One region of the Rhizobium sp. BR 314 genome, then DNA from elsewhere that is predicted to be linked to it. Evidence: riboswitches for the same ligand, from Rfam matches in the RefSeq annotation. Region 1 holds a riboswitch; each other region holds the start of a gene.

Region 1 (9,728 bases):
CGTAGCCGAGCCCGAGGATCATGATGCAGACCGCGCCGGTGGAGGCGCCTGCGGAAATGCCAAGCACATAGGGTTCCGCAAGCGGATTGCGCAGCAGGGCCTGTAGGATCACACCGCTCAGCGCCAGCGACGCCCCAGCGCTTGCCGCAACGAGCGCACGGCTAAGGCGATAATCCCAGACTATGCCCTGATGTATCAGGCTAAGCTCGAAATCCGTCCCGAACAACCGGTTCGATACGGCCTTGGCCGTCGTCGACAGCGGGATGGAGATCTCGCCGATCGAGACCGCAAGGCTGATCATGAAGGCCAAAAGGAAGAATGCAGCCATGGTGAGCGCCAATAGCGCCCACCTGTCTCGCCGCTCCGTGATCAGACGCATATTTAACGCGCCAGACCGAAGGACTTGATGCCCTTGGCCAGTATCTCAATGCCGTCGATCGTCCGGATAGTCGGGTTCATCGATTGCGCATCCATCATGACGAAATGCTTGTTCTTGACGGCGTCGAGCTGGCCTGTGACCGGGTCCTTCTCAAGGAAGGCGAGCTTGACTTTCGGATCGTCGGCAGCATAGCGGCGACGGTCCATCGTCGCGATGACGATCACGACAGGATTGGCCTGTGCGATGGTTTCCCACCCGACCAGTGGCCATTCCTCTTCCGTCGTCACGACATTCTTCGCGCCGAGCGTTTTCAGGATATAGGCCGGAGCGCTGTTCTTGCCGGCGATATAGGCATCGCCGCTGACTTCCTTGCTGGAGAACCAGAACACGATCGGAAGGTCCTTAGCCTTTGCGCCGGCAATCGATGCGACAGCATCCGCCTCGCGCTTCTTCAGATCCGTAACCAACGCGTCGCCGCGATCCTTGACGTCGAAGATCTGCGCGAGTTCATTGATCTCCTGATAGACGAGATCCATTGTGAACAGTTCCTTGCGGACACCGTCGCCGCCCTCGGCGTTGATCTTGGCGACGCAATCGGTCGGAGCGACGTAGGTATTGATGCCAAGCTTGGAGAATTGATCGCGCTTGCCGACAGAGCCCTGTGTGCCGACATGCCATTCGAATTCGGCAGCGACAAGGTCCGGCTCCTTGCCGACAACGGATTCGAAACTAGGGTCATTATCCGCAAGACGCGGGATCTTGCCGTTGGCCTCCGCATATTGCGGCAACACAGGACCGACCCATACGGCGGTGCCGGCGATCTTGTCAGCAAGGCCAAGCGACAGCAGGATCTCGGTCATGCCCTGACCGATGGATACGATCTTGGCGGGGGCCTTCTGAAAGGTAACTTGCTGGCCGCAATTGGCGAGCGTGAGCGGATATTGGGTAGCCGCGAAGCCGGAGGCGGCAAAGCCGGTCAATCCAAGTGCAAAAGTAAAGGTCGTCAAAAAATGGCGCATGAAAGGTCTCGATCGGAATGGGAAATTGGCGGCGTCGGCGCGATTGCGCTCAGACGGACCGCCCGTTGGGGAGATTCCAATCAAGGCCGAAAAACGCCTGGTAATGTCGAAGGCTCAGGTCAATCATTCTCTGTCCTTTCCGGGCATCCCCGCCCGGGTGATTGGATCGTGATCGACGGCAGGTCTCCTGGCTTGCGAATATCTGACGATCATCTGCCTTCCCGCGATTGTGGTCGCAGTGGCACGGCCCTCAAGCCTTCGAAGATGAACAGAACCCTGTTCACGTCCGGATGATCGGCAATCCGCTTACAGTTGCGGGGGCAGCCACGGTCTAGGTCCCTTTTGGGTCGTCCTCACCGTGTTCCCTATTAATCCCCGCGGAGTCTTCCTTGGGGAACCGTCGTATCCAGTTAAGCCGGACGACCAGTTCCGTCAAGAAGACAGCGGTACAAACAAGGCCGGGAACGCGACACGGCGAAGTTGGCGGAAGGACGCTCAGATACAGCCCTATGCGGTTTCCGCGAGTTCAACGCGGTTTCTTCCACCGGCCTTTGCGCGGTAAAGCGCTTTGTCGGCTGCTTCGAGAACATATTTGAAATCCGTCGATGGCTCAAAGGAGCAGGCAATGCCGATGCTGGCAGTGACATGGACGGTCTCCTGCCCGAACATCAGAACCGTTGCCTCGATATCGTTGCGGATCTTCTCGGCAACGATGCCGGCGGCGCGCATATCCGTATTCGGCAGCAGCACGACAATTTCCTCGCCGCCATAGCGGGCGGCTATGTCGGTCTTGCGCACCGTCCGCCGGATCACGTCCGCCACCCGGGCCAGGACGGTATCGCCGAAAGTGTGGCCCCAATTGTCGTTGATCTTCTTGAAATGATCGATGTCGAGCATGATGATCGAAAAAGGAACCCGCCGCATCCCGGCTTCCTTGCTGCAGCGATCGCCTTCCCGCTGCAGGACACGGCGGTTCGGAAGTTGAGTCAGCGGATCGAGCGTGGCTTCGTTTTCGAGCGCGCGCTGAATACCGATGCGGTAGCTTTCTTTCTCAAGCAAGTCCGACAGTAACATGACGCCGAGGATGTTGACGATCGTCACCGGCAGCGCCGCCGAGATCAAAAGTTCGCGCGTGACGGACCATGGCAGGAAAACGAGAACGACGAGAGACGTCGTCGTCGCAAGGCCGAACAGAGCCGAGCGCCTCCATCCGGTGCCGGTCAACTGTCGCGGCAGAAGCGTCAGAACATATCCTGCGGTCGCGACGATCAAAATGCCGGCAACCCCGCTTACGGCTCCCAGGCCACCGACCAAATAGCGAAAGATGGCCATCATGAAGGCGGCAACGACAGTGCCGACGATACCGCCATAAATAGGCGTGAGAACGAGCAGGATCGAGCGCCCATCCTGAATCACACCGGGCATGAATCGAATGGGATCGCTCATCGATAGAATACCGCCGAGACCGAAGAGCAGTCCGACAGCGACAGATTTCAGAATGCCGCGCTCAATAGTCCGGGTGACCAAAGAATAGGCGTAGACGATGATCGCTACCTGCCCCAGAACACGCACCAGGGAAGGCAAGTGCGTTTGAATTTCCATCAACGTTCCCAATCCTCGCGCGAGGCCAAAGCGAACGGCCCGGCCACGCCATAGTCGAAGTCAGAATGAAATACCAAAAAATCTCTACGAGATGGTTTATCACGCCTCTCGGCTGCCCAAGAAACGACTGCACCTTTTGGATTGCTACAGGAAATGATGATCATCGCGATGACAGAATTTTCAAAAAGACGCCCTCCGGTATCCCGGCATTCAGTGCGTGCGACCTGTAGCACCCAGGGCCACGGATTTCCCAGACACCACGCCTAGAGAGAACAAACAAGCTTATGGAAAACAGACGAAGAGTTGGTTGAGGTGAATGATTGACCTTTTTGAAAGCGGCGGCGACCAAGCCTATCTGGAGTTTTACGCAGGATGGTCAAGCACCCCCGCTCAATTAAGAGGTCGAACGACGCGATCCGTGCTCGACGGGAGCGGGTGGCTGGCAACTCAAGGGCGGAAAGGCGTTAAGTTGCTTGGCGGTAAGTGCTTTTGTTATTTTCCTCTGCTACAGTCCGCATGGAAACATGGCAATCGCCGGCACAGGGACAGTCGGCCGACGCAGCGACGATGACGCGGACTGGCGCGGATACGCATCTTGTCTCGCTATCGCCGCAACCCCGGCCAGTTCATGAACCATGCGCCTGCCGTCAACTGTTGGGAGGCGCGAGCCTCCAAGGGGAACTCTGGAGGCGACTGTATGTTGCGAACGCTTCGTGTTGTGATTGGCATCGTGATCGTTGGAGTGCTCGGTGTCCTGTTATGGTTTGCCACGAAGCCTCCGCCACTTATTGTACAGGGTGAAGTTTCAGCCAATCGTGTTGATATCAGCCCGCGGGTTTCGGGGCGGGTTACCAAACTCAATGCCGATGTCGGCGATAATGTCGAGCGCGGCGCAGTCATCGCCGAGCTGGAGAGCCCGCAGCTGACCGCCGCCCTTCACATGTCCGAGGCGGCACTGTCGGTCGCTGAGGCCGATCTCGTCAGGGTCAACAGCACTCGGCCGGAGACGATCGCAGCCCGTCAGGCAGAGCTGGCCGCTGCGGATGCGGATGTGACACTCTATCAGGAGGATGCTGGCCGTCAGGGCAGGCTGATCACGACAGGGGCTTCGACCCAGGCGCGCGTCGACGAAACGGCCCGCAACCTCGAAGCCGCCATCCGCAAGCGCGAGTCGGCCGAGGCCAATCTGCAGCTGGCCGTCGCCGGCGCGAGCAAGGAGGAAAAGGCCCTCGCCGCCGCGCAGGTCGAGCAGGCAAAAGCCTCGCTTGGCCAGCAGCAGACCAACGTCCATGAGCTGACCATCGTCGCGCCGATTTCCGGCCAGGTGACGACGCGCGTCGCAGAGCTCGGCGAGAACTTTTCCACAGGCGCCCCGATCTTCTCGCTGATCGACCTGCAGAACCCGTGGTTCACCTTCAATCTTCGCGAAGATCTGCTGAAGGGCCTGAAGGTCGGTGACGGTTTCGACGTCACCGTGCCCGCACTCGGCGAAGACAAGATCCCGGTGAAGGTGACCATGATCAATGCCCAGGGGCAGTATGCCACCTGGCGGGCGACACGGGCGACGGGCGATTTCGATCTGCGCACCTTCGAGGTCCGCGCAACCCCGGTAAAGCCGGTTCAAGGTCTGCGTCCCGGCATGAGCGTCATTGCATCCTGGCCGCCGGCAGGGCACTGAGATGATGGCGAAAGGGCGGTTACGTCCCGGTTTCCTGACAGTCTTCAGACGGGAATTCGACCATTTCCGGCGGCGCCCGTTCCTGCTGTTCCTGACGACCGTGCTGCCGCTCCTGCTCATGGCCGTGCTTGCCGCCGTCTTCAGCGCCGGCCTTGCCACGAAGCTGCCGATCGCCGTGCTTGATCTCGACAACACCGATCTTTCAAGAACGATCATCAGGACGGTCGACGCCACGCCGGATGCGGCCGTCGCCCGCAATGTCAGCGATCTCGCCGAAGGGCGGCAGCTGATCCTGTCCGGCAGCGTTCACGGGCTTTTGATGCTGCCGCACAACCTTGAGCGTGACGTCTTTTCCGGGCGCCGCCCCGAAGTCGTCTTCTTCTACAATACCCAAACGATGACGACGGGCAATCTGACGCTGCGCGGCGTCAGCGCCGCCGTGCAGACCGTCGCTGCCGGTATAAGGCTGTCGCTGCGAACTTCGCAGGGCCAGCCTCTCGACGAGGCCGAAGAGCAGCTGGCGCCGATCCCGGTGCAGGTCACTCCCCTGTTCAACCCATCGCTCAACTATGCGCATTTCCTGCTCGCCGCCCTTTTGCCGAGCGTGCTGCAGGTCATCATCGTCACCACCATGGCCTATGCAGTCGGCCTCGACGTCGAAACCAGCCATCGGCTGCGCATCTTGAGACGCCTCGGCGGCGGATTGTGGCCGGCGATGGCGGGCAAAATCCTCCCCTATACGCTGCTGTTCCTGGTGGTGCTCGGCATTGCCGACTGGGTTCTCTTCAGCCTCTTGGGCATGCCGCTTCGCGGCGACCGCTACCTGCTGCTGGCGTGCGGCATCCTGTTCGTGCTGGCCAACCAGCTTATCGGCACGCTGCTGGCACTGCTGCTGAAGCCGATGGCCAGCGCCATCAGCATCGGCACGCTGTTGATGGCGCCCGCCTTCGGTTTCATGGGGATCGGCTTTCCGAGGATCGGCATGAATGCCTTTGCCTATTCCTGGGGTGAGATTATCCCCGGCACCTGGTACATGACGGCGCGCATCGATCAGACACTGCGCGGCACACCCGTCTATCTGTCCCTAAAGCCGGTTGCCGTGCTGCTGTTCATGGTTGTGCTGTTGGCAGGCCTGACGGCCTTGCGGCTGGAGGCGATGCGGGCGCGGCGGCTACGCGAACGCGAGCAGCCGATCGCACCTGAACCGAACACGTCTGGGAGAGCGGCCGGATGAAGGATATGTTGACGATCTGCCGCATCGAACTGAAGCGCGTGCTGACCCTGAAGCCAGCCTTTTCCGTGCTTGTTGTCGCGGCGATCATCTATGCCGTGCTCTACCCGCAACCTTATCGCACCGAAGCCCTGCGCCACGTGCCGATCGCCATCGTCGATCTCGATGGCACGGATAGCAGCCGGGATCTTGCACGCCGGATCGATGCATCGCCTGATGTCGCAGTCGGCGGCGTCTTTCCCGACCGACCAAGCGCCGAGCGCGAGGTCTATGCCCGCAACCTCTCCGGCCTTCTCGTCATTCCCAAATATTTCGAGCGCGACCTGCTGCACGGCCGGCAGTCGCCAATCGCGCTCTATGCCGACGCTAGCTACTTCCTGATCTATCAACGCATCTCCGGCGGCGTTTCTGCGGTCGCAAAGACCATGGGCGCCACGATCGAGACGGCCCGGCTTGTCGCCGCCGATGTCGATCCCCGCGTGGCCGCCGCCGCCGCGGATCCGATGCCGTTCACGGCGGTGCCGCTGTTCAATCCGCAGGGTGGCTATGCGACCTATATCCTGCCCGCCGCCTTCATCCTGATCATGCAGCAGACGCTGCTGATCGGCGTCGGCCTGCTCGGCACCTACAGGAACGATGCGATCGGGACCGGGCCTACGGCCTCAATCGGGCCGGTGGCCGTCGTCATGGGGAAGCTGCTCGCCTATCTGATCATGGAGGCCGTCATCGCGCCGTTCTATCTGATCGCCATTCCCTATCTTTACAACATCCCCCGCCTTGGCACGCCGCTGTCGATCTTCATCTTCGCCCTACCCTTCGTGCTCTCGGTCAGCGCGCTTGGCCTGGTCATCGCCAGCCTGTTCCGCAGCCCGCTCACGGTGCAGCTCGTCTCCGCAGCTCTCGGCATCCCCTTCCTGTTCCTCGCCGGCTTCTCCTGGCCGACCGAAGCAATACCGCCCTTCCTGCACGCCGTCGCCACCATCCTGCCCAGCACCTCCGCCATCAACGGCATCGTCGCAACCGCACAGCTCGGCGCGCCCCTCCACGACCTGAGATATCCCTTCCTCACCCTCTGGATCCTCGCAGCCCTCTACACAGCAATCGCAATCTTCCTCCAAGCCAGGAGCAAACATCGCCTCGCTCAGAATGCATGACGACGGTACGCAGCCGGCTTTGACACGGCTGCCGGAGATGAGAGTGAGGGGTTAAATCCGGCGACAGGAATTGCCGGGGACGAATTTCGGTGTCAGCACGAAATCCTGCGGCGACTCGACTGCGCCTTGAGGACTGGTGATGCGGTGCATGAGACGTCTTGCGATGATACCGCCAAGCGCCAATGTATCCTGCACTACCATGGTGATGCGTGGCGTGATGACCGAGCTCCATTGCACGTTGTCGATCATGGCGAGCGAGATATCCTCGGGACAGCGAAAGCCCAGTTCCTGCATGGCCTGCAGGGCCGAAAGCGCAACCGTATTGTTGGCGCCCAAAATCGCAGTCGGGCGCTCCGGCTGGATGAGTAGACGCATCGCCGCCTCATAGCCGGCCGTGCGGGTGAACTGTCCATCCACGACGAAGTTGGGATTAACCTCTACACCGGCATTTGCCATCGTATCGGTAAATCCCCGATAGCGTTCCGTCGCGGTATGCATATGGCTCGGGCCAGTGATAAAGGCAATGCGCCTGTGACCGAGCTGGAGGAGATGCTCTGTCAGCATCGCGCCGGCCAGATGGTTGTCGGAACCGACGAAATCGCGTTCGATGCCGGCAACCTTCTGGTCGAAGCAGACAATTGGCACACTCAGGCCGGCGACGAAATCGAGATAATTCTGGTCGTGCCCAGAGGGCGCAAGCGCCAGGCCTGCGGTCTTGAGGCCGATCAGATGCTCAACCATCGCTCTCTCGCGATCCGTCTTGCCCGAGGAGTCCGTGACGACAACAAAATGTTCGTGATCGAGTGCATAATTCTCCAGCTCACGCCGGATATCCCCGAAAAACGGATTGCCTACATTCCCGACCACGAAGCCGATCATGCGGCTGCGACCGCGCGCCAGGCTTTGCGCAAGCGGATCGGCAACGAAGCCGACGGTGGCAATCGCCTGCCGGATTTTCTCCAATGTCTTCTGACTGACTCGCGCCGGATTGCTTAGAGCCAGCGACACCGTCGAGACGGATACGTCAGCGAGTTTGGCGACGTCGCGAATAGTTGCCATGGATTTTTCGAACCGTTTCTATCGCCGATGACCTTCCGGTTGAAGGTATTTCTTTCGATGAATCTTCGACGCAAATCTAGCATTTGCTGGCTACTAAGCAATATGCCGAAAGAGGTTTCAACAGCGAGCTTGACATATAGTGTGATCGATTCAATGATAGAAATCGAACCGGTTCGATTGAGCAGCAAATCCTGGGAGGATAGTGTGAGCGACGCAGCGATCAGTGGCGGCCAGAATTTGGCCGATGGCAAGGCATGGTTTGGACGTGACCGCTTCGGCATGTTCATCCACTTCGGACTTTACGCCCTCGGCGCACGCCATGAATGGCTGAAAAACCGCGAGGAATTCACCACTGAAGCCTATCAGAAGTATTTCGACAACTTCGATCCCGATCTTTACGACGCCCGCGAATGGGCGCGCCGCGCACGCCAGGCCGGCATGAAATATGTCGTTCTCACAGCAAAGCACCATGAAGGTTTCTGCCTTTGGGACAGCAAGGTGACCGACTACAAAGTCACCAATACGCCTTATGGCAAGGATCTGATCGGCCCTTACGTCGAAGCGCTTCGCGCCGAAGGCTTGAAGGTCGGCTTCTACTACTCCCTGCTCGACTGGCATCATCCGGACTTCCCGATTGACGCGCATCATCCGCAGCGCAATCATCCGGACGCGGCCAAACTCAATGAGGGCCGCGACGTCAGGCGCTATGCCAAATACATGCGCGATCAGGTGGCCGAACTCCTGACGAACTTCGGCAAGATCGATGTCATCTGGTTCGATTTCAGCTATCCCCGCCGCGTCTACAAGGGCCTACCCGGTAAGGGCCGCGCCGAATGGGAAAGCGACGACCTGATGAAGCTGGTGCGTCAGTTGCAGCCAGACATCATTGTCGGTGACCGTCTCGATCTGCCGCGCGACGCCGACCACATGCCGGATCTGGTGACGCCGGAACAATATACCCCGCGCGTCGCTCCGACCGTCGCCGGCCTGCCGGTGCGCTGGGAAGCCTGCCACACCTTCAGTGGCTCCTGGGGCTATTACCGCGACGAGACAAGTTGGAAGGACGCCGGCCAGCTCATCAACATCCTCATCGATACGGTTTCGCTCGGCGGCAACCTTCTCATGAATGTCGGCCCGACCGGCCGTGGCACCTTCGATGCCCGCGCCATCACCGCACTCGACGCCTATGGCGAATGGATGCGGCTGAACGGCCGCGCGATCTACGGCGCCGGCCCTTCCGCCTATAAGGCGCCGAGCGGCTGCCGCTTCACCCAGAAGGGCAATCGGCTCTATCTGCACATCCAGACTTGGCCGTTCCGCCACATCCACATCGAGGGACTGGGGCGGAAGGTGAAGTATGCACAGTTCCTGCACGATGCCAGCGAGCTTCATTGGCTCGACCCGGATGCCGAGGTCGATTCCAATATCGGCGTCGCCGTCGGCGAAGGCATCCTGACGCTTGAACTGCCAGTTCTGAAGCCCGACGTCGTGACGCCGGTCATCGAGCTGATCCTGAAAGACTGAAGGAGATTGCAGAGCCCAGCCCCGGTGCCATCATGAGCCGAGAAGCCGAACTCATAGCCGCGATGACCCCTCTGATCGCCGA
Region 2 (9,728 bases), on a different contig from region 1:
TGGCGTTGAAGAAGCCGCCGCCATTGGTGCCTAGCATCTTGATGGCAAGCTGCGATGCGACGGGACCAACGGCGATCGTTTGCTGAGCGCCTTCGAGGGTCGCCGCGTTCACATAGGGGCCAAGCGTCTGCGGAACGCCGAGATAGACGTATACCAGCGTCAGCACGATGCAGATGGGCAGCAGCACATAGAGCGTGGCACGGGTCATATCGACCCAGAAGTTACCGATCGCCTTGCCCGAAGCACGCGCGAATGCGCGGATCAACGCAATGGCGATGGCAATGCCGGTTGCTGCGGACACGAAGTTCTGCACAGTCAGACCTGCCATCTGCACGAGGTAGGACATCGTGCTTTCGCCGCCGTAGTTCTGCCAGTTGGTATTGGTGACGAAGCTCGTAGCGGTGTTGAAGGACAGTTCAGGACCGACCGCAGTCATGCCCGCCGGATTGTACGGCAAGCCGGCCTGCAGTCGCTGCAGCGCATAGAGAACGATGAAGCCAGCAAGGCTGAACAGCAGCAGCGAAACCGAGTAGGTCGTCCAATGCTGGTCTTCACGTTCGTCCGTGCCGGCCAAGCGGTAAAGTCCTCGCTCCACAGGACCGAGGACATAAGAAAGGAGTGTGCGCTCGCCGGTAAACACACGTGTCATGTAACCGCCAAGCGGTTTGACGAGCAGAAGGAGGATCCCGATGAAAATCAGGATCTGGAGCCATCCGTTGAGGGTCATGGAAGTAACTTTCCCTATCCAGCGCTGTTAGAAGCGCTCGGGGCGAATGAGAGCATAGACCAGATAGGCGGTGAGAAAGAGCGTCACGCCGCCACCGAGAATGTAATCGAGAAGCATTGTCGTCTCTCCGGCTAGAGGCTGTCGCAGGCCTTAGTGTAAGCGACGCAGAGGAGGAAAAATAAAACGCCGATCCCGACAAGAAAAATGTCCATCATCGATCGCGAATCCTTGATTGTTATTGTTGAGTGCAGAAGCGATGGGGAGCGCCGCAGATGAACAGCGCTTCTTTTCTTTCTGCCAAGGGAGAAGAACACTTCGCGTGCATCTTCCATCGACAATATGCGGCCGAATGGCATTAAGGTTCGAGACGGGCGCCAAAGCAAAGATATAAAAATCTTATAAATGCCAGCTCCGGTCATTCGGGCTGGCGACCGCGTCTTTATAACCTGGCCTGCACTTAAGGACCTCGGCGCGAAAAGCGCCGCGGCGAACTGCACGGAAAGGCGCGCTCAGCGAAGCGATCTTCACTGGATTGGGCGATCTGGATCACGTCCAAAGGAAAAGCCGCATATCGGCGTTCCCAGCGCGACGAAGGTGACGACAGGATAATTGAGCGCTTCAAGAGCTTGAATGGAGGAATGCGGGGAGGATCTACGCGCGGAAAGTGGCCGCCGTGCATTCGCCTGACAAGGATGCTCCGGGCTCCCAGACGGTGGAGCTAGCCGAAAAGAATGACGCTCTAAAAAAGAAAGACCGATGAGCGTGTCAGCGAAAAACCCGCTGAGACAGTGGCGCCCGCCCTCAAAGATTGCAAGGGCGGGCGCAAATCAATTCCAGGCAGCCAGTTTAAGCGTGCGCAGCATCCGTGCCCTGGATGGCCGAAAGCGTCCAGTCCGAACCGGGCTTGCGCACGAAGGTCCAGAGCTCAACCGTTTCCGATGGCTTGTGATCGTCGCCGTCGACGAGCTTGCCCGTCGTACGATCGAGCATGGCGTCGATGCTGGAATAGCGCATCGCGAGCGTCGCGTATTCGGCATTGTCCTCGCGCCACGCTTCGGCGATATCACCCTGCAGCAGGCGAACGTCAGTTACACTGTTGCGTACGCCATTGGTGGCATTCTCGCCCAATTCTTCCGCAAGGTAGGACATTGCCTCCGGCGTAGTCAGCCGGCGCAGGGTCGCGTAGTCTTCCTTGCCGTAGGCAGACTGGACTTCGGTCAAAAGCCGCTCGAAGCGATCGAGATCGGCCTGTTGCAATCCGATTTCGTCCTCGGCCTGTCGGGCTTTCTGAGCAGCGCCGGCCATCGCACCACCACCGATCGTCGGAATGGAGAAGGACGGACGCGGCGAGGTGCCGGCATTGTTCATCGCGTTCACATTATAGGGCGAACCCGTTCCCGGTGCCGCATATTGCGTGCGCTGGCGGTTTGCGAAGAAGCGCATGGCAAAGCTGACGGCAGCGATGATCAGACCGATCTGCAGCAACATGCCAAGGAAGCCGAAGCCGCCGCCGAAACCATGGCCGAGCATCATACCGAGCAGGCCACCGGCGAGCAGGCCGCCGATCATCGATCCGCCAAATCCGCCGAAGAAGCCGGGACGCTGCGGCGCGCCGACCGGCTGCTGCGCGGCGGGCTGCTGAGGTCTGGTTGTCATCGTCCGATCGATCGGAGCGGCCTGCGTCGGAGCCGTTCGCGTTGTGGCGGGCGCGTCAAACGTCCGCGTTCCGCGGCTGCCGAACCCGCTCGAGCCGGCACGGCGTGCGTCGGCAACATCGAAGGTCGCTACCGTGGAAGCTGTAGCGAGCAGGACGATGGCTGCGATCTTGGCAAAACGGGGAACTGCACTCAGCATTGGCTCTCCTCTGATTGAGCGAAAATGGAATTCAGCACCATATGGGGATGCCGAACTGCGATTGTAAGTTGGTGTGCCGTCAAATTTCAAACCGCAGCGCGTTTTGAGCCGGAAAGTTCGGCGGATTTTGCCGCGAAAGCCCCGAAAATGTCGAGGCATCCCGTGCTGGCGCCGACTGGCAATCCAACGGACAGACGCCTAGTTTTCCTCGGCGCCTTCGAGCAATCCGTCATACACCTCCATCAGCGCGTTGGTGATTGCCTGTCCAAGTGCGTTGCCAGCCGCGCGGACATCGTCATCCGTGCCGTCACGTGCTGCCCTGGCCAACTCGAAGCCCTCGCCGCTGACGATCTGCTTTGCGACCTCGATGGCCCACAGACCGAAGTCGCCGCGATTGTCGATCTTCATCGCCTCTTCCATGATCAGTCGTGCTCCTTTGTGTTCACTCGCTGCAATCAGCCTCTACACACTCATGTGGAGCAAGGCCAGTATGATGGCGCCGTCGCCTGGGGACCGACCGCGCTGCTGATGACCTAGCCTTTCCTTTTGGGATAAGGGGTATCATGGCAAGCCGATCGGTCAACAAGCGCGACCCGTCAAGACGGCAGATCGCCCCAAACCGGCTTGAGAGGGTAGAACAGCGAGGGAAACTGCGCCCTCCCGCCAGGGCGACGAAAACTGACAATTTCCCGAAATTGGAACGGCAGAAGGCCGTGGCGAACCTTGCGGACGCTGGAAATTGTGGAAATACGCCCTTTCGAGCCCCTAAAGATCAACAGGCCTCGTGACAATGAACGGCTGCAATGGAAATGATTCCTCCGTAACCAATGCGGGGAAGCATCATGACCACCACCAATGAAATCGCAGACAAGATTGCCGCTGATCACAAGCTGACCAAGGCTCAGGGCAAGGCAATCGTCGAAGCCGTCTTTGCATCTATTATCGGAGCAGCTACTTCCGGCGCAGAGACCTCCATTCCGGGTTTCGGCAAGTTCAAGGTGAAGGACACGCCGGAGCGCGAAGCTCGCAATCCGGGAACGGGCGCGACCATCAAGGTTGCAGCAGCAAAGAAGCTCACCTTCACGCCGGCAAAGGCCTTGAAGGACGCACTTAACAAGTAATGCCAGCTTTGAGCCATTGAGGCTCGATGCGTCAGACGGCCGGCCCTCGCGGAGTGGGCCGGCCGTCAGCATTCGCGACTTGATACGGCGGACGCGATCTCGCCGGAGCGCGACAAGATCAGCTCAACCTGCCGCGAGCAGATGGTCGGCGGTTATCAAGATGGGCTCTTAGAGCTGCAGGCTCATCCGTCTGGATCGCTGAAATGCCGGCGTCGATCAAACGGCCCCAGACCGCTTGCGGATCCTGCAATGCAGCGGAGTCTGTGAAACCGGCACACGAAACCGCGTCCAGCGTATTGACCCAGAGCGCAATGCCGGCCTGCTTGAAAAGTACCCGGCGCTCGGCAACTTGTTCCAGCCTGTCGAAATAGATTTCGCATAGGAATGGATTGAGTTGAAGCAAGAGGTCCAACTGACTGTCGGCATCCGGTGCCTCGAGGCGGGTCTTCGCGATGAAAGGGACGGCCTGCGACGAGACATTGGCGCGGATCCATGCCAGATCCTCCTTCGTCTTCAGATTGGCCCAGAAATCAACTTGCTGATCGACGCCCATGGCGTGGGCGCATACGATTACTTCCGGGATCAAATCCCTGTACTTGACGTCGAGATGGAGGAAAACTCGATCTCGCGTCAGATCGAAGACCTCCTTCAGGCTCGGCAGCGTCTCTGCCGTCATTGGGTTCCCCTCGCCCCCATCGCGATCACGCAAGTGAAGGCTGCATAATTGCTGCCGAGTTAGCGCCTCGGGCTGTTTATCGAGGCCTGCCATTCGTTTGAGCGTATCGTCGTGCAGGAGAACAAGCTCTCCGTCGCTACTGCGCCTTATGTCGATCTCGACCACGCCATAGCCGGCAGAAATCGCTCGCTCTATCGACAGCAAGCTGTTTTCCGGCGCCGCATGCCAGAGCCCGCGATGAACGATGATCGCGCAGTCGCGCGCGGGATCGCGCGATATAGTCGATGTAGTTCATGACACGTCCTTTTCTTGCGCCGAACCGGGCGTAGCACAGGACTTTGTCAGAGCTGCAAAGCACGACGCACATCGTTGGGCCGCAAAGCTCGCCGAAAAAGGACAATCGCAGCCTCATGGCTGCGATTGGAAATCATCAGGCATTCCATGTCACGGAGCAGCCAGGTCGGCTCCTCAGAAGGCCCAGTCCTCATCCTCGGTGGCAACGGCCTTGCCGATGACATAGGACGAGCCGGAGCCGGAGAAGAAGTCGTGGTTCTCGTCGGCATTCGGCGAGAGCGCCGAAAGGATCGCCGGATTGACCTTGCAGGCCTCCGCAGGGAACAGCGCCTCGTAGCCGAGGTTCATCAGCGCCTTGTTGGCGTTGTAATGCAGGAATTTCTTGACGTCTTCGGTGAGGCCGACGCCGTCATAGAGCGCTTCGGTGTACCTTGCCTCGTTGTCATAGAGCTCGAGCAGCAGGTCGAAGGCGAAATCCTTGATCTCCTGCTTGCGCTCTTCCGAAAGCCGCTCCAGTCCCCGCTGGAACTTGTAGCCGATATAGTAGCCATGCACGGCTTCATCGCGAATGATGAGACGGATCATGTCTGCAGTGTTGGTGAGCTTGGCGCGGCTCGACCAGAACATCGGCAGATAGAAGCCCGAATAGAACAGGAAGCTTTCGAGGAAGACGCTGGCGACCTTCTTCTTCAGCGGATCGCCGGATGCGTACTGTTCCAAGATCAGCGCCGACTTGCGCTGCAGGAATTCATTCTCCTCCGACCAGCGATAGGCGTCGTCGACGTCGGGTGTCAGGCAAAGCGTCGAGAAGATCGATGAGTAGGAACGCGCGTGCACCGCTTCCATGAAGGAGATGTTCGAAAGAACGGCCTCTTCATGCGGCGTCGCGGCATCGGCCATGAGCTTGACCGAACCGACGCCGTTCTGGATCGTGTCAAGCAGGGTCAGGCCCGTGAAGACGCGGATCGTGAGCTGCTGCTCTTCCGGCTTCAAGGTCGCCCAGGATGGGATATCGTTCGACAGCGGCACCTTCTCGGGCAGCCAGAAATTGCCGGTCAGGCGGTTCCAGACTTCGAGATCCTTATCGTCATCGATGCGGTTCCAGTTGATCGCACGGATACGACTTGCCGGCTTGAATTGCATGTTCACGGGAATGTCCTTTCAAACCGGAAATCAGAGGGCGCAGGAAACGCAGCCTTGCACCTCGGTGCCGGACAGCGCCATCTGACGAAGACGGATGTAATAGATGGTCTTGATACCCTTCTTCCAGGCGTAGATCTGCGCCTTATTGATATCGCGGGTGGTCGCGGTATCGCGGAAGAACAGCGTCAGGGACAGGCCCTGATCGACATGCTGCGTGGCCGCCGCATAGGTATCGATGATCTTTTCCGGTCCGATCTCGTAGGCGTCCTGGTAGTAGTCGAGATTATCGTTGGTCATGAAGGCGGCCGGGTAGTAGACGCGGCCGATCTTGCCTTCTTTGCGGATCTCGATCTTGGAAACGATCGGATGGATCGAAGAGGTCGAGTGGTTGATGTAGGAGATCGAGCCTGTGGGAGGCACGGCCTGCAGGTTCTGGTTATAGAGCCCGCCTTCCATCACGGCCTTCTTCAGTTCCAACCAGTCTTCCTGCGTCGGGATGGCAATGCCGGCCTTTTCGAACAGCTCGGCCACATGCGCGGTCGCCGGCTTCCATTCTTGTCCGGTATATTTGTCGAAATATTCGCCGGAGGCGTATTTCGAATTCTCGAAGCCCTTGAAGCTCTGGCCCCGTTCGACTGCGAGCAAGTTGGAGGCGCGGACGGCGTGATAGGTCACGGTGTAGAAATAGATGTTGGTGAAATCGACGCCTTCTTCGGAACCGTAGAAAATGCGTTCGCGGGCGAGATAGCCGTGCAGGTTCATCTGGCCAAGGCCGATGGCGTGGCTGTCGTCGTTGCCCTTCTCGATCGAGGGCACAGAAGAGATGTGGCTCATGTCGGAGACGGCGGTCAGCGCGCGGATCGACATTTCGATCGTCTTGCCGAAATCCGGGCTGTCCATTGCGGCGGCGATGTTGAGCGAGCCGAGATTGCAGGAGATGTCCTTGCCCATGTGCTTGTAGGAGAGATCGTCGCTAAATTCGCTCGCTTCGCTCACCTGCAGGATTTCCGAGCAGAGATTGCTCATAGTGATGCGGCCAGCGACCGGGTTGGCGCGGTTCACCGTGTCTTCGAACATGATGTAGGGATAGCCGCTTTCGAACTGGATTTCGGCAATCACCTGGAAGAAGTCGCGCGCCTTGATCTTCTTCTTGCGAATGCGGCTGTCGGCTACCATCTCGCGGTACTTTTCCGTCACCGAAATTTCGGTAAACGGCACGCCGTAGACACGCTCCACGTCATAGGGCGAGAACAGGTACATATCGTCATTGTTCTTCGCGAGCTCGAAGGTGATATCGGGAATGACGACGCCAAGCGACAACGTCTTGATGCGGATCTTTTCGTCGGCATTCTCGCGCTTGGTGTCGAGGAAACGCATGATGTCGGGGTGGTGGGCGTTCAGATAGACGGCGCCGGCCCCTTGTCTTGCACCCAGCTGATTGGCGTAGGAGAAGGAGTCTTCCAGCAGCTTCATGACGGGAATGATGCCAGAAGACTGATTTTCGATGTGCTTGATCGGGGCGCCAGCCTCACGAATATTAGTGAGAGACAGTGCCACACCGCCGCCGCGCTTGGAGAGCTGCAGCGCGGAATTGATGGCGCGACCGATCGACTCCATATTGTCTTCGACACGCAGCAGGAAGCAGGAAACTAGCTCGCCGCGCTGCTTCTTGCCGGCATTGAGGAAGGTTGGCGTCGCCGGCTGGAAACGGCCGGAAATGATTTCGTCCACCATGTCGCGTGCAAGCTGCTCGCTGCCGCGGGCGAGCGCCAGTGCAACCATGCAGACACGGTCTTCATAGCGCTCTAGATAGCGCTTTCCGTCAAAAGTCTTCAGCGTGTAGCTGGTGTAATATTTGAACGCACCGAGGAACGTCGGAAAACGGAACTTCTTCGCATAGGCATGATCGAAGAGATCGCGCACGAAGTTGAAGGAATACTGATCCAGCACCTCCTGCTCGTAGTAGCCTTCAGTCACCAGATAATCCAGCTTCTCCCGCAGGTTATGGAAAAACACAGTGTTCTGGTTGACGTGTTGAAGGAAATACTGCTTGGCCGCCATGCGGTCCTTGTCGAGCTGGATTTGACCCTGCTCGTCATAGAGGTTCAGCATGGCATTGAGGGCGTGATAGTCCAGTGCCGTTTCCGTGGCCTTTGCTGGCCGGTCAAGCGTTAGCGTGTCCAAAATCGTTCCAATCCGTGTCTGACATTGGCAACATCCTCCGCCGTCCCCAAAAGCTCGAACCGATACAGAAACGGCACTTTGCATTTGTCGGAGATGATGCTGCCGGCGATACCGTAGGTCGCCCCGAAGTTGCTGTTGCCCGCGGCGATGACCCCGCGGATATTTGATCGGTTATCCGCATCGTTGAGGAAGCGGATGACCTGCTTGGGCACGGCACCTTTGCCCCCTTCGCCGCAATAGGTCGGGACAATGAGAACGTACGGACGGGCAGCTCTAAGCTCCTCGCCCGCTGAAAGCGGGATGCGAGCGGCCGGCAAGCCAAGCTTGGCAACGAAGCGATGGGTGTTCTCGGATCTGCTGGAGAAATAGACGAGCTCACCCACCTTCAAGTCCTCAGGCGAGGGCGCTGATCATGTCGGGACGGAAACCGGCCCAATGCTGTTCGCCGGCGATAACGACCGGAACCTGACGGTAGCCGAGGCCCTGCACCAGCTCGTAGGCTTCGCTGTCGGTGGAAACGTCGACGATGGTGTAATCGATGCCCTGGCGGTCGAGAGCGCGGGTGGTCGCAGTGCATTGTACGCAGGCGGGCTTGCTGTAGACGGTAACCATTGGATGTCCTCGTATCTATATATAGGCGTGCAAAAGGGTCCGGGCACCAAAGGATGCCCGCATTCGGGATGACAGCAGAAACGGATGCAGCTCGCGGCTGGTCGCTTAAACGACCGTCATTCGCGAAGCCGGATATGGGTACTCAAAAACATGGACTTCACCCCGAAGCTATTCATGCGGGGCATTCGCGGGAGCAAAGACGACGACAATCATGCCGCGCGAACCTTCGCTCGCCATCCGGACACCCCGCCCGTGGACGTTATGCTCGAGGCAGGTCTCCTGGCTCACGGGTCGCAGCATTCGATCCGCCTTCCCAAGACGCTGGTCTCAGTGGCCATTTCGAACGAACACTCGCCGCTCACAGTTGCGGGGGCAGCTACGGCTTGGCAATCATCATGGCTGCCGACCGTATTCCCATCTTAGCCTCCAATTCTTGCGAATCGAAGGAACCTCGAACACTATATATAGTATATGAGGTTAAAGTTGCGTCAACTGGTTCCGACATCCCTGCCTTAATTTGAATGTTGATAATGTGTGGATAGCACCACCAAACCCTGCATCTGTGGGGCTGGACAACCATGATGTTACTTTATAACAATTGATATGTAATGTTATTACATAAAGGATCATCCATGTTTTACTCTCGTTCAAATCACCTTCTCGCAGCCACCTCGCTGGTCTGCGCATTGTTATTGCCATTCTCGTCTCTCGCCGACGACGAAGTCGCATCGGAGACATGGAGACTGTTCGTCGCAGACCATAGCCTGCCGGTGGTTCGGGCAATCGACGTCGCGAGCGGCAAGGAGATCGGCCGTTTCGACATCGAAGGATATGCATCCCTTTCGCTCAGCCAATCCGGCAGGACAGTCTTTGCCGTACAGGGCGAAAAGAATGTGGTACTAGCAGTCGATACCGGCATATCTCTTTCCGATCATGGCGATCACCGCGATATCGCCCTTTCCGATCCGAAACTGATTGCAACCGTGATCAAGGGCGAGAAGCCGGGCCATGTGGTCAGCCACGCCAACGAGGTGACGATCTTTTATGATCGCGGCGGCAAGTTCGACCTCCTCTCGGAGGCGGATCTCCTCCAGAACAAGCCCGAAATTCGCGCATT
Region 3 (9,728 bases), on a different contig from region 1:
GCCATATCGCCCGATGGTCGCGTGATGGGCACCTATCTGCACGGTTTGTTCGGCAGCGACGCCTATCGGGCAAAGCTGCTGGCAAGCTTTGGTCTCGCCGGCGAACGCATGGACTATCGGGCCAGCGTCGATGCGGCGCTGGACGATATTGCTCGGGAGCTTGAAACAGTACTTGACCCCGCCTGGCTGGATAGCCTCGTTCACTAAGTCTGATGTCGATGGCCTGCTCTAGAGTTCGCCCGAAACTTCGCGGCGACGACGATCGAGTTCTTCGCTGTAGCGCCGCAGCGTATAGCTTTCCGTCAGCAGACCGATGACCTTGCGCTCGATCAGGTCGTTGACGACTACCAGCGCTTCACTCTTGGTCTGGTCGAACATCGCGGCGGCCTGTTTGGCATTCATCTGCGGCTGCAGGAACTCGTTGCGAAAACGGATGAAATCGGCAAGGCCGTGTTCTTCGTCGTCCTTTTCGATCGGGCTGGCATAAACGTCCGGCACGAGAACCATTCCGGAATACTTCTCGTTCTTGTCGATCAGGATGACGCGCTGGGCCGAGCCGATCGGGAAGTTCTTGCGGAATTCCTCGATGCTCATGTCGATGCTGCCGGTGTGAACATCGGGGCGCATCATGCGGGCAACGGTGAGGTTGCGGATCCAGCCGACATCGTGCGCGCTGCGGATGCTTTCGCCGCGCAGATGGAAGCGCCACGTCGCGAAGGAGTAGCCGAAGGTCGTACGCACCACGAGCGACGACGTGATGACTGCCGCCAGCACCAGCGCGGTAATCGGGAAGTCGCCGGTAATTTCCAAGGCCAGGAACGTCATGGTTAGCGGGCCGCCGATGATGGCGACAGCCAGCGAACTCATGCCGACCACCGCGTAGACGGCAGGCGTCAGAGTCGCGTGATCGAGATAGGGCGCACAATAGGCGAAGATCTTGCCGAGCAACGCGCCCATGAACAAGGAGGCGAAGAACAGGCCGCCTCTGAAGCCGGAGCCGATCGATACGGCTGACGCGAGCGACTTGAGGAGGAAAAGCCCGACGAGCGCGCCCAGCGTTACGTCCGTGGACAGATTGAGATGCAACGCTCCATGGCCGGCCGACAGGACCTGCGGCGAGATCAACGCCAGCAGACCGACGACCAGGCCGCCGAGGGCCGGGCGGAAGGGCATCGCGATGGCGCTCTTGCGCGCCAGTTCCTCGACCCAGGCGACGCCCTGCATGATCAGGATGCCGATACCGGCACAGAAGGCGCCGAGCAGGACGGCCGGAAGGTAGTCCGCCGGGACGATCGCGCCAAAATGATCGATATCGATGGCGAAATCGTCGCCCGCGAGCAGCCGGGCGATCATCGTGGAGATCAACGCCGAAACGACGACCGGTGTCAGTGTCAGGATGGAATAGCTGCCGATGATCAGCTCGAAGGCGTAGAAGGCGCCGGTCAGCGGCGCATTGAATGCGGCAGCAATGGCGCCTGCCGCGCCGCAGCCGACGAGCATGCGCAGATCCGCACGGCGCATCTGCATCTTGTAACCGAACTTCGAAGCGATGCCGGCGGCAAGCTGCGTATAACCAGCTTCAAGCCCGACGGAGGCGCCGAACCCGTTGGAGATCAGGTTCTGCACGGCGACGATGATACTGTCGGTGAGCGACATGCGGCCGCCATGCAGCGCATTGGCCTCGATCGGGTCGACCATGGGCTTTTTGCGCGTGCGCGACAATATGTAGAGAAGAATCCCGAGAATGATGCCGCCGGCGATCGGCGCGATCAGCAGTACCGACTTGTCGGGAATTGCGACGGCTGCCGAGCTGAGGCGCTCGTAGTCCGTTATGCCGTAAATGAGGCTATGCAGCTTGCGCGAGATGTAGCTCATCGCAATCACGGCACAGCCTGAGGTCACACCTGCCAATGCGCCGGCAAAAACAAGCCCCAGTTCGCCACGGCGCAGCAATGCCCTGAAACGACCAAGATCGAATAGGACCGAGAAGACGCCAAGACGGCGAGGTTGAAATTTCTGTAGCATGGGGAGCGGACGATATATTCTACTCGAATGTGGGAGCTTAACCTCTATAAACTCCTAACATCAAAGAAATGCGGCAAAAAGACTGCTGCTCTCCGGGGAATTTGCTACGAGTTCGCGCGTGAAGCGGAGAATGTCGCAATGACGCCCTTGATTGACTCGAACTGGGCGAGAGCCTAATCATGATCGCCATAACGAATGGTTCCTAGGCGGCGATCTGCCGCATGGGATGAAAAGGGAATGTGAAGGGACGGACCCAATCCGGGCGTTCTCATCACAGCCGACCCCGCGACTGTAGAGCGGTCAGGGTCTTTCGTTCGGTTTGAAGCCTATTTCGTCGATGATTCGCATGGGGCGAACGAGGCGGGGTAGGCGCAAGTCGGAAAAGCCACTGGCGTGGCATCATGATCAACCGGGGTTGGACGCCTCTCATTCTACGAATCGTCCGCCTTTTCATGATGGATTGCCGGGAAGGTGAGAAAGACCCGCTGGCGCACGATCGGGGGCGACCGGTTTCGGTCCGCCCCCGTCGCGGCGCCTTATCCGCGAGCCAGGAGACCTGCCAGGCGTGCCGGGCGAAAAGCCTGTTTCGGGAACGCGAGTTCCGCTGCCAGCACGGAGGTTGTCATGGCGCAAGACGAGTTTTCGGCGTGTAGACGCCATTTTTCCAGTTTCAGCCACGTGCTGCCGACACGCCCCGTTGTGCGCGGGCGGAAATAGCGTATGTCCTCTTCGACTTCTCAGGCTGTTTTCGTTCTTGGTGGGGCGCGCTCAGGCAAATCCAGATTCGCCGAATCCCTGATTGTGGACACCGGGCTTGAACGTCACTACGTGGCGACAGGCCGGGCGTGGGACGATGAGATGCGCGAGCGCATCGCGCAGCATCGTGCCGATCGCGGCGACCTGTGGTGGACACATGAGGAGCCGCTCGATCTGGTGGCGCAGCTTGCCGCTGTCGACGCTGAAGGGCGCGCAATACTCGTGGATTGCCTGACGCTCTGGGTTACCAATCTGATGATGGCCGAGCGGGATATGGCGGTGGAGTTTGCTGCTCTCACGGAATTCCTGCCAAAGACGCGATCGCGGCTTGTTCTCGTCTCCAACGAGGTGGGTCTTGGAATCGTGCCGGAAAATCGCATGGCGCGCGAGTTTCGCGATCATGCCGGCCGTCTGCACCAGATGGTCGCGGCGGCAAGTGCCGAAGTCTATTTTATCGCAGCGGGTTTGCCGCTGAAAATGAAGGGTTAATCCATAATGAATCAGGAAAAGATTCCCGCCACCGTCATCACCGGCTTTCTTGGAGCCGGCAAGACGACGATGATCCGCAACCTCCTGCAGAATGCTGCGGGCAAGAAGATTGCCTTGATCATCAATGAATTCGGCGATCTCGGCGTCGATGGCGACGTGCTGAAGGGCTGTGGCGCAGAGAACTGCACCGAAGACGATATCATCGAACTGACCAACGGCTGTATCTGCTGCACTGTCGCCGACGATTTCATCCCGACCATGACGAAACTTCTGGAGCGCGATTCGCGCCCGGACCACATCGTCATCGAGACCTCGGGCCTTGCGCTGCCGCAGCCGTTGGTCGCCGCCTTCAACTGGCCTGATATCCGTACGCACGTTACCGTCGATGGCGTGATCACCGTGGTCGATAGCGCTGCCGTTGCCGCTGGTCGCTTTGCCGACGATCACGACGCAGTCGAAGCCCGCCGCATCGAGGATGACTCGCTCGATCACGAAAGCCCGATCGAAGAACTGTTCGAAGATCAGCTGACCTGCGCCGACCTCATCGTGCTCAACAAGACCGATCTGATCGACGGTGAAGGTCTCGGCCGCGTCCGTGCTGAGGTCGCCTCGCGCACCGCCCGCAAGCCGACGATCATCGAAGCGAAGAACGGCGACGTGCCGGCGGCCGTATTGCTCGGCCTCGGCATCGGCACGGAAGACGATATCGTCAACCGCAAATCGCATCACGAGCTGGAGCATGAGGACGGCACGCCGCACGACCACGACGAATTCGATAGCTTCGTCGTCGAACTCGGCCCCATTGCCGACCCGGCCGCCTTTGTCGATGCGCTGAGGGGCGTGATCGCCGAGCATGACGTGCTGCGCCTCAAGGGCTTCGTCGATGTCCCCGGCAAGTCCATGCGCCTGCAGCTGCAGGCCGTCGGTAGCCGTATCGATACCTACTTCGATCGCGCCTGGACACCGGGCGAAGCGCGTGCAACCCGGCTTGTGGTCATCGGTCTGCACGAGATGGACGAGGCGATCGTTCGCAAGGCGATCGAAGCGCTGGTCTAAGGTCAGTCCATGCACCTTCTCCTAGCTCAAAAGGGAACGATCAGCGACGGCGAGGAGGCGATCGACCTCGGGCAATCGCCCGGCGATATCCTCTTTCTATCGGCCGCCGACACCGAGCTTGCGGCGATTGCCGCAGCGCACGGCGAGGGTGGTCGCTCCCTTCGGCTTGCGAGCCTGATGAGCCTCAAGCATCCGATGTCCGTCGATACCTATGTCGACAGGACGGCCCGGCATGCGAAGCTGATCATCGTGCGGGCGCTGGGAGGCGCAAGCTACTTCCATTACGCGTTGGAGGCGCTGCATGCCTGTGCGGCGCGTCAGGGTGCCTTGATTGCGGTGCTGCCGGGGGATTCGAAGCCCGATCCGGGGCTGACGCCTTTTTCCAATGTTGCGCTCGATGATCTCAATGCGCTCTGGTCCTATCTGATCGAGGGCGGCAAAGCGAATTCCACGGAATTTCTCACTTACGCCGAGGCGATGCTATCAGGCGCCGAGAAGCCCATGCCTGCCGTGCCGCTGATGAAGGCCGGCATTTGGTGGCCGGGCAAAGGTGTGATCGGCGTTGAGGAATGGAGGAGGGTTTCCGTTTCGGAGGTGGCGGCCCCTGCAGGACTCGAACCCCCGACGGTCGCGATTTCCTTCTATCGCGCACTGGTCCAGAGCGGTGAGACAAAGCCTGTCGAAGCCATGATGCAGGCGCTTGTCGCTGAGGGCATGCGGCCTCTGCCGGTCTTTGCCTATAGTCTCAAGGATGCCGTGTCCGTCGGCATTCTCGAGAGTGTCTTTACCGAATTGAAGCCGGGCGTGGTCATCAACGCCACGGGCTTTGCCGTTTCGGCGCCGGGCGCGGATCGTCAGGCGACGGTACTGGAGACGGGCGAGGCCGTCGTTCTGCAGGCTATCTTCTCGGCTTCTTCGAAAGAAGCCTGGGGGGCATCATCTCAAGGGCTTTCGGCCCGCGATCTCGGTATGAACGTGGCGTTGCCCGAGGTCGACGGGCGCGTTCTTGCCCGCGCCGTGTCCTTCAAGGCGGCCGCCCGCTATGACGAAAGGGTCGAGGCCAATATCGTCGCCAGCGAACCGCTTGAGGATCGTGTGCGTTATACGGCGCGGCTCGCCGCCAATTGGGCGCGGCTGCGCAATGCATCGCCCAGCGATCGCCGCGTTGCGCTGGTTATGGCGAATTATCCCAATCGCGATGGGCGCCTTGGTAACGGCGTCGGGCTTGATACGCCGGCCGGCACGATCGAGGTGCTAAAGGCGATGCAAACGGCAGGCTATGGCGTTGCCGATGTGCCCGCCGATGGCGATGCGTTGATGCGGCACCTGGCGGAAGGCCCGACAAATTCGGGGCATGATGGCCGCGTTGTTCGCGAGACGCTTTCCTTTAGCCACTACAGGGATTTCTTTGCGTCGCTTCCCAAGCAGATTCAGGATGAGATGACTGCGCGCTGGGGTAAGCCGGAGGCGGACCCTTACGCGTTCCATGGCGGCTTTGCCCTGCCGTTTGCCCGCTTCGGCGAGGTGCTTGTCGGCATCCAGCCGGCGCGCGGATACAATATCGATCCGAAGGAGAGCTATCATTCTCCCGATCTCGTCCCGCCGCACGGCTATATGGCCTTCTATGCCTTCCTGCGCCGCTCCTTCGATGCCCATGCGGTCATCCACGTGGGCAAGCACGGCAATCTCGAATGGCTGCCGGGCAAGGCGCTGGCGCTTTCGGAAAGCTGCTATCCGGAAGCGATCCTCGGACCGCTGCCGAACCTCTATCCCTTCATCGTCAACGATCCCGGCGAGGGTACGCAGGCCAAGCGCCGCACCAGTGCCGTCATCATCGACCACCTGACGCCGCCGCTGACACGCGCCGAAAGCTATGGTCCGCTGAAGGATCTGGAGGCGCTGGTCGACGAGTATTACGAAGCCTCAGGTGGCGATCCGCGCCGTATCCGTCTCCTGCGCAAGCAGATCCTCGATCTCGTTGCCGATATCGGCCTCGATCAGGATGCAGGCATCGCCAAGGGCGAGGGCGAAGACGAGGCATTGCGCAAGCTCGACGCCTATCTCTGCGATCTCAAGGAAATGCAGATCCGCGATGGCCTGCACATTTTCGGCGTTTCGCCGTTCGGACGGTTGCTGACGGATTTGACGGTGGCGCTGGCGCGGGTGCCGCGCGGGCTGGGCGAGGGTGGTGATCAGAGCCTGCAGCGGGCGATTGCGCGGGATACGTTTATGGGGGAGATGTCAGCGAAGCTGACAGAGGAGGGTATCTCGCCACGCAAACCATTCGACCCGCTGGACTGCGACATGGCCGCCGATTGGACCGGCCCGCGCGCCCCAATCCTTCAAGACATCTCAGACGACCCCTGGCGCACCCAGGGCGATACCGTCGAGCGCATCGAACTTCTGGCCGCAAAACTCGTGGATGGCGAAGCAGTTTGCCCTGAAGATTGGCCAAACACCCGCATGGTTCTCAACGAGATTGCCTCCAAGCTCCAGCCGTCCATCCTCGCCTGCGGCGATGCGGAAATCTCCGCCCTGCTCAAAGGCCTCGACGGCCGTTTTGTTCCGCCCGGACCTTCCGGCGCGCCGACGCGTGGACGGCCGGATGTTCTGCCGACGGGGCGGAATTTCTATTCGGTCGATAGCCGCGCCGTGCCGACGCCAGCTGCCTACGAGCTCGGCAGCAAATCCGCTGAGCTACTCATCCGCCGCTTTGTTCAGGACCATGGCGAATGGCCGGTCTCCTTCGGCCTGACGGCCTGGGGAACCTCGAACATGCGCACCGGCGGCGATGATGTCGCACAGGCGCTCGCGCTGATCGGCGTCAAGCCCGTATGGGATATGACCTCGCGTCGTGTCACTGGCTACGAGATCATTCCGCCTGCCATGCTGCGGCGGCCTCGTGTCGATGTCACGCTGCGAATCTCCGGCTTCTTCCGTGACGCTTTTCCCGAGCAGATCGCCCTGTTCGACAAGGCAATCCGTGCCGTCGGCATGCTTGATGAGGATGCGGCGGATAATCCCATTGCGGCGCGCATGCGTGGCGAGATCGCGCGGTTGGAAGCCGCTGGCCTCGACACGGCTTCCGCTAGCCGCCGGGCCGGCTATCGCATCTTCGGCTCCAAGCCCGGAGCCTATGGTGCCGGCCTTCAGGCGCTCATCGATGAGAAGGGCTGGGAGCGGCGCGCCGATTTGGCCGAGGCCTACCTCGTCTGGGGCAGCTATGCCTATGGGGCCGGCGAGGAAGGCAGAGCGGAGCGCGGCGTCTTCGAGGAGCGGTTGCGCTCGATCCAGGCGGTGGTGCAGAACCAGGACAATCGCGAACACGACCTGCTCGACAGCGACGATTATTATCAGTTCGAGGGCGGCATGGCGGCAGCGGCCGAGCAGCTTGGTGGGGCGCGTCCCTCGATCTATCACAACGATCATTCAAGGCCAGAAAAGCCTGTCATTCGCTCGCTCGAAGAAGAGATCGGTCGAGTGGTGCGTGGCCGCGTCGTTAATCCCAAGTGGATCGACGGCATCATGCGCCACGGCTACAAGGGTGCCTTCGAGATTGCCGCAACGGTGGACTATCTCTTCGCCTTTGCCGCGACGACGGGCGCGGTCCGCAATCATCACTTCGAAGCCGTATACCAGGCCTTTGTCGTCGATCAGCGTGTGCGCGATTTCATGGCTGAGAAGAATCCCGCAGCGCTTCGGGACATGCGCGAGCGTCTGCTGGAGGCGATCGACCGCAAGCTCTGGACGCCGAGAAGCAATTCGGCGAGATTCGACCTGGAAAGCCTGAAGGATGGCAAAGAGGTAGCGGCGTGAGTGCGGTCGACGAGCTTATGGTTGCGTTTCGTGATTATCTTCTATCGCGCAGCGACCTGACGCTGAAGCATTTCATCGAGGATTTCGACTGGTCGATGGAGCAGCGGCCGCTTGCCTCGCATGATCTGCCTGTCGTCCGCAGTCTTCGCGAGATCCACCTGGCAGGGAATGGAGCGGAAGGGGCATTATTCGATCGGCTCTTGCAGGCGGCTGATATGCTTCATTGGGCTCAGACCTACAGCATCACCGATTTCGGCAGCGACTTCCTGCAGAGGTACGGCTGGGTCGAGCTCTTCGGCACACGCGGGCATTTCGCAAGTGCGGAGATGGCCGGTGGCTTTCTCTTGCTCGGCCCTGGCGTGCACTATCCCGACCATCATCATACGGCAGAGGAAATCTACATCCCGCTGACCGATGGCTCCCTATGGAGCAAGGATGGTCAGCCATTCCTGCCGCACTGGTCGGGCGGGATCATCCATCACCCTTCGAATATTCGCCATGCCATGCGGACGGAAGACGAGCCGCTTGTCGCGCTCTATCTTTGGCGCAGCGGCCCACTGGCACAAAAATCAATCATATCCGGGAGACTATAATGAGTGACGAACTGGCCGAAACCGGCGCGGACGCACCGAGGAACGACGACGCGCGTCATGCCGACAAGATGGCCAAGAAGAAGGCAGCGCGCGACAAGATCATGGCGACCAAGACCGACGAGAAGGGCTTGATCATCGTCCATACCGGCAAGGGCAAGGGAAAATCCTCTTCCGCTTTCGGCATGATCTTCCGTCACATCGCCCATGGAAAGCTGAGCGCCGTCGTGCAATTCATCAAGGGCGCCATGTGGACCGGCGAGCGCGACCTGATCGAGAAGCACTTCTCCGATCTCTGCCAGTTCCATACGATGGGCGAGGGTTTCACCTGGGAGACGCAGGATCGTGCCCGCGACGTCGCGGCTGCCTCTGCCGCCTGGGAAAAGGCCAAGGAACTGATCCGCGACGAGCGGAATTCGATGGTTCTGCTCGATGAGATCAACATCGCGCTTCGCTACGACTATCTCGATATCAACGAGGTGCTGGAATTCCTCAAGAATGAAAAGCCCTATATGACGCATGTGGTCTTGACAGGTCGCAACGCCAAGGAAGAGCTGATCGAGATTGCCGATCTCGTCACCGAGATGGAACTGATCAAGCATCCTTTCCGCTCGGGTATCAAGGGCCAGCCGGGCGTCGAATTTTGATTGTCGGCCGGGCTTTCAGCGGCCCGGCAGCATCGTCCTTAGCGCTTCCGCCGTCTGCGGGTTTGCCGGGAAGAAGGATTCGATCGCGAGTTCCGACAGCGTCACGTCGACGGGCGTTCCGAAGACCGTCGTCGTCGAGAGGAAAGAAAGCTGTCCCGCCCCGGTGATAAGCTCAAGCGGCACTGCAATACCTGCGAAGTCTCGCTCCGGGGTGTTTGATCGATGCGCCGCTGGTGCTGGGTAGGCGGACAACTCCTCCAGCAGTTTTATCAGCTCCGGGTCACCCGTGGCGGCGATCTGCTGACGCAGGCGTTCCAGCAGATGCGCCCGCCATTCGAAGAGATTGGCG

The links. A riboswitch is a leader RNA that binds a small molecule or an ion and turns the genes downstream of it on or off. The one in region 1 is predicted to bind cobalamin.
Region 2: another riboswitch for cobalamin. It lies ahead of nrdH (glutaredoxin-like protein NrdH); the one in region 1 lies ahead of QD461_RS09355 (ABC transporter substrate-binding protein).
Region 3: another riboswitch for cobalamin. It lies ahead of cobU (bifunctional adenosylcobinamide kinase/adenosylcobinamide-phosphate guanylyltransferase); the one in region 1 lies ahead of QD461_RS09355 (ABC transporter substrate-binding protein).

What each region holds. Positions count from the first base shown of each region.
Region 1 covers NZ_JARWLA010000005.1:124,840-134,567, reverse strand. Annotated here, with positions in the region: gene QD461_RS09360 (FecCD family ABC transporter permease) at 1-379, opposite strand, end outside; gene QD461_RS09355 (ABC transporter substrate-binding protein) at 382-1,398, opposite strand; cobalamin riboswitch at 1,558-1,815, opposite strand; gene QD461_RS09350 (GGDEF domain-containing protein) at 1,906-3,000, opposite strand; gene QD461_RS09345 (HlyD family secretion protein) at 3,698-4,678, shown strand; gene QD461_RS09340 (ABC transporter permease) at 4,680-5,912, shown strand; gene QD461_RS09335 (ABC transporter permease) at 5,909-7,063, shown strand; gene QD461_RS09330 (LacI family DNA-binding transcriptional regulator) at 7,115-8,122, opposite strand; gene QD461_RS09325 (alpha-L-fucosidase) at 8,327-9,646, shown strand; gene QD461_RS09320 (DUF4037 domain-containing protein) at 9,679-9,728, shown strand, end outside.
Region 2 covers NZ_JARWLA010000007.1:175,252-184,979, forward strand. Annotated here, with positions in the region: gene kdpA (potassium-transporting ATPase subunit KdpA) at 1-727, opposite strand, end outside; gene kdpF (K(+)-transporting ATPase subunit F) at 755-844, opposite strand; gene QD461_RS12575 (Tim44 domain-containing protein) at 1,574-2,581, opposite strand; gene QD461_RS12580 (hypothetical protein) at 2,780-3,001, opposite strand; gene QD461_RS12585 (HU family DNA-binding protein) at 3,424-3,702, shown strand; gene QD461_RS12590 (glycerophosphodiester phosphodiesterase family protein) at 3,821-4,582, opposite strand; gene nrdF (class 1b ribonucleoside-diphosphate reductase subunit beta) at 4,847-5,821, opposite strand; gene nrdE (class 1b ribonucleoside-diphosphate reductase subunit alpha) at 5,846-7,999, opposite strand; gene nrdI (class Ib ribonucleoside-diphosphate reductase assembly flavoprotein NrdI) at 7,987-8,382, opposite strand; gene nrdH (glutaredoxin-like protein NrdH) at 8,393-8,611, opposite strand; cobalamin riboswitch at 8,863-9,080, opposite strand; gene QD461_RS12615 (hypothetical protein) at 9,244-9,728, shown strand, end outside.
Region 3 covers NZ_JARWLA010000004.1:320,857-330,584, forward strand. Annotated here, with positions in the region: gene QD461_RS08600 (cobyric acid synthase) at 1-207, shown strand, start outside; gene QD461_RS08605 (chloride channel protein) at 229-2,025, opposite strand; cobalamin riboswitch at 2,205-2,604, shown strand; gene cobU (bifunctional adenosylcobinamide kinase/adenosylcobinamide-phosphate guanylyltransferase) at 2,746-3,270, shown strand; gene cobW (cobalamin biosynthesis protein CobW) at 3,277-4,326, shown strand; gene cobN (cobaltochelatase subunit CobN) at 4,336-8,142, shown strand; gene QD461_RS08625 (dimethylsulfonioproprionate lyase family protein) at 8,139-8,735, shown strand; gene cobO (cob(I)yrinic acid a,c-diamide adenosyltransferase) at 8,735-9,379, shown strand; gene QD461_RS08635 (helix-turn-helix domain-containing protein) at 9,395-9,728, opposite strand, start outside.